Regions from separate parts of the Cronobacter sakazakii genome, predicted to be linked through region 1. Evidence: predicted binding sites of a transcription regulator. Region 1 holds the regulator's gene; the other holds the start of a gene.
What was found. The regulator LexA, encoded in region 1, represses DNA repair genes until DNA is damaged. The targets are predictions, from matches to a motif close to TNCTGTATGTACATACAGNA.
Positions count from the first base shown of each region.

Region 2: the regulator LexA is predicted to act here: its motif matches at 1,197-1,216, upstream of rmuC (DNA recombination protein RmuC).

Region 1 covers NZ_CP011047.1:1,454,794-1,456,994, forward strand. Annotated here, with positions in the region: gene plsB (glycerol-3-phosphate 1-O-acyltransferase PlsB) at 1-363, opposite strand, end outside; gene CSK29544_RS06810 (diacylglycerol kinase) at 496-864, shown strand; gene lexA (transcriptional repressor LexA) at 973-1,581, shown strand; gene dinF (MATE family efflux transporter DinF) at 1,707-2,201, shown strand, end outside.
Region 2 covers NZ_CP011047.1:719,453-721,653, reverse strand. Annotated here, with positions in the region: gene CSK29544_RS03405 (dienelactone hydrolase family protein) at 1-97, opposite strand, end outside; gene udp (uridine phosphorylase) at 357-1,112, shown strand; gene rmuC (DNA recombination protein RmuC) at 1,259-2,201, shown strand, end outside.

The DNA.
Region 1 (2,201 bases):
CTGGACATCGAGATCCGGGTTGCTGCGGTGCAGATCGAGATAATTGTGGAACAGTTTGATCGATTCTTCTTTCGGCGTGTAGTAGGTGAACACGCGGGGGCCGCCATGGATAAACACATAGCGCGGCAATTCGGTGCCGTCGATGACCAGCGGATCCAGCGGATCGGGCAGATCGTGCTCCAGGCACTGCGCGCGTAGCGTCAGGAGATCCGCCTTCGAGTTATACGGCAACACATACATGATAGGGCGTGACGTATCGAGCCCAAGTTCGGGGCAGGGCGCCGCCGGGATGGACTTGCTTTTTACCAGCACGCTTAATGGTAAATTAAGTAATTTGTAGTAAATTCGTGGCCAACCGGACATAAACGATGTAAAGCCTCTGGTTAATAATGCAATTGCGGCGCAAGAATATCAGAAACTCCGTAGAATTTCTGTGGTGCTTCTTTATCGAAGCGCATTAGCATTGACGCCTGAATTTAAAAAAGGTTTCTTGTCATGGCCAATAACACCACGGGGTTAACCCGAATTATTAACGCTGCCGGCTATTCCTGGAAGGGATTACGCGCCGCCTGGAAAAATGAAGCGGCGTTCCGCCAGGAAGGGGTCGCCGTGATAGCGGCTATTCTTATCGCCTGCTGGCTGGATGTCGATCCGATCACGCGCGTGCTGCTGATTGGCTCCGTTACGCTGGTAATGATTGTCGAAATTCTCAACAGCGCCATCGAAGCGGTGGTAGATCGCATCGGCCCTGAATTTCATGAGCTTTCAGGCCGCGCCAAAGATATGGGCTCCGCCGCCGTTCTGCTGTCGATTATCCTCGCGCTGGTCGTGTGGGTCACGCTGCTCTGGCAGCATTTGCGATAAGTTTTCCAGAAATCGCGAAAGAAGCGCTTTTTTAACCGGTTATGGTTTTAAAATCACCTTTAGCTGTATATACTCACAGCATCACTGTATATGCACCCAGGGGGCGGAATGAAAGCATTAACTACCAGGCAACAAGAGGTGTTTGATCTCATTCGGGATCACATCAGCCAGACCGGCATGCCGCCTACGCGTGCGGAAATCGCGCAACGTCTGGGTTTCCGTTCGCCGAACGCGGCGGAAGAGCACCTTAAAGCGCTGGCGCGTAAAGGGGTGATTGAGATTGTCTCCGGCGCGTCGCGCGGTATTCGTCTGTTGCAGGAAGAAGAAAACGGGCTGCCGCTGATAGGGCGTGTGGCGGCGGGTGAACCGCTGCTGGCTCAGCAACATATCGAAGGGCATTATCAGGTTGATCCTGGCCTGTTTAAGCCAAACGCCGATTTTCTGCTGCGTGTAAGCGGGATGTCGATGAAAGATATCGGAATTATGGACGGCGATCTGCTGGCGGTTCATAAAACGCAGGATGTGCGTAACGGCCAGGTCGTCGTCGCGCGCATTGATGATGAAGTAACGGTAAAACGCCTGAAAAAACAGGGTAATACCGTTGAGCTGCTGCCGGAAAACAGCGAGTTTAAACCGATCGTTGTGGATCTGCGCGAGCATAACTTCTCTATCGAAGGTCTGGCGGTCGGCGTTATCCGCAACGGCGAATGGCTCTGAGCCCTTTTCCGGCTCACTGACGCCGCATTACCGTAACTGGCCCGCCCCGGTTACGGTAATGACCTCTCCCGTCTGCTAAAGACTGCATATTTTTTCATCTTCGCGTAACGGCATCGGAACGCCATATGCCCTTTCTCACTTCTACCGATAAAGCTCTCTGGCGCCTCGCGCTGCCAATGATTTTCTCAAATATCACCGTGCCGCTCTTAGGCCTGGTGGATACCGCCGTTATTGGTCATCTCGACAGCCCCGTCTATCTGGGCGGCGTCGCGGTGGGCGCTACCGCCACCAGTTTCCTGTTTATGCTGCTGCTCTTTTTACGCATGAGCACCACCGGGCTAACCGCGCAGGCGTTTGGCGCGCGCGATCCGGTAGCGCTGGCCCGCGCCCTGGTGCAACCTATGGCGCTGGCGCTGATTGCCGGCGTGCTGATCATCGCCCTGCGCGAGCCGCTGATACAGCTGGCGCTGCATGTTACCGGCGGCAGCGACGCGGTGCTGACGCAGGCCCGACGGTTTCTCGAAATCCGCTGGCTCAGTGCGCCCGCCTCGCTCGCTAATCTGGTGTTGCTTGGCTGGCTGTTAGGGGTGCAGTACTCCCGCGCGCCGGTGATCCTGCTG
Region 2 (2,201 bases), 740 kb from region 1:
CCGCGATAATGGCATCCTGCGGCGTATGCACTACCGTTGAAGCGACAGGTGAAACTGCAGCGGCAAAGCCCGCCGGATGGTCAGTGTTGTTGGTCATGGCATTCTCCGTACCCGTTATTGTTTTAGCGCATCCCTAACTATAGCCTGCGTGTGGCGGGAGTGGAGGTGGCAAAAGCAGGCATTCGGCGCGCGGGATTTCCATTCATGCGCTCTATATGTGACCATAATCACGAAATTATGGAAAATTAATGCAACTCCTTTCTTTTGAAGTGAATCCGGTCACGAAAAACGCCGGAAAGGTTCTGTAAAGTACCGTTTTGCTTCTCCTGACAAACCGACCCACAGAGGAGTCACCTATGTCTGATGTTTTTCACCTCGGCCTTAAAAAAAGCGATCTTCAGGGCGCAGAATTAGCGATTGTCCCGGGCGACCCGGAGCGAGTGGAAAAGATCGCCGCGCTGATGGATAAGCCGGTCAAACTGGCCTCCCACCGTGAATTCACCTCCTGGCGCGCTGAGCTTGATGGCAAAGCGGTCATCATCTGCTCAACCGGTATCGGCGGCCCGTCAACGTCTATTGCGGTAGAAGAGCTGGCGCAGCTTGGCATTCGTACTTTCCTGCGCGTAGGCACCACTGGCGCTATCCAGCCGCACATCAACGTCGGCGACGTGCTGGTAACGACCGCCTCCGTACGCCTTGACGGTGCCAGCCTGCACTTCGCGCCGATGGAATACCCGGCCGTTGCCGATTTCGCCTGTACCACCGCACTGGTGGAAGCGGCCAAAGCGGTCGGCGCGACCACGCACATCGGCGTGACCGCCTCTTCCGACACCTTCTACCCAGGCCAGGAGCGCTACGACACCTTCTCTGGCCGCGTGGTCAGCCGCTTTAACGGCTCCATGAAAGAGTGGCAGGCGATGGGCGTGATGAACTATGAAATGGAATCGGCCACGCTGCTGACCATGTGCTCAAGCCAGGGGCTGCGCGCGGGCATGGTGGCGGGCGTTATCGTCAACCGCACCCAGCAAGAGATCCCGAACGCGGAAACCATGAAACAAACCGAAAGCCACGCGGTGAAAATCGTGGTGGAGGCGGCGCGCCGCCTTCTCTGATAGCTTCCTTTCAGGCCGGCGCTCCGCCGGCCTTTTTGCGTAATGTCTCGCAGGATTGACGATCCTTACAGAAAAACGCTTTTCGTCTGGAATTATGTACAGCACAATCCCCTCTGGCGTGATGAGCAGTTCAGGCAGGAGGCGTGGTGGAAATCTCATATCTGGTGTTAGCCGTGGTTGCGCTGGCAGGCGTTGTGGTGGGCTGGCTGATGTCAGGCCTGCGAACCGCCCAGCAAAAAGCGGATCTGCTGGCGCAGCAGCGCGATATTTATGGCGAGCTCAGCGCGGCCCGCGAGGCGCTGGCGCATAACCAGCACTGGCGCGATGAGTGCGATCTGCTCAATAACGAACTGCGCAACCTGCGGGAGATCAACAGCTCGCTGGAGTCCGATCTGCGCGAAGTCACCACGCGCCTGGAGGCCACCCAGGTCCATGCCGAAGAAAAACTGCGCCAGATGATGAGCAGCGAACAGCGCCTGAGCGAACAGTTTGAAAACCTCGCTAACCGTATCTTTGAGCAGAGCCGTCGTCAGGTCGATGAGCAAAATCGCCAGAGCCTGAACGGCCTGCTTTCTCCGCTACGCGAGCAGCTCGACGGCTTTCGCCGACAGGTGCAGGAAAGCTTCGGCCAGGAGGCACGCGAGCGCCATACGCTGGCTCATGAAATCCGTAACCTCCAGCAACTGAATGCGCAAATGGCGCAGGAAGCCATCAACCTGACGCGCGCGTTAAAAGGCGACAACAAGGCTCAGGGCAACTGGGGCGAAGTGGTCCTCGCGCGCGTACTGGAAGCCTCGGGCCTGCGCGAAGGGCATGAGTATGAAACACAAGTCAATATTCAGCTTGCCGACCGCAGCCGGATGCAGCCGGATGTCATTGTGCGTCTGCCGCAGGGCAAAGATGTGGTGATTGACGCCAAAATGACGCTGGTGGCCTATGAGCGTTACTTCAACGCCGAAGATGACTACAGCCGCGAGCTGGCGTTAAACGAACACATCGCTTCGCTTCGCAATCATATTCGTCTGCTGGGGCGCAAGGATTATCAGCAGTTGCCGGGGCTGCGCACGCTGGATTACGTGCTGATGTTTA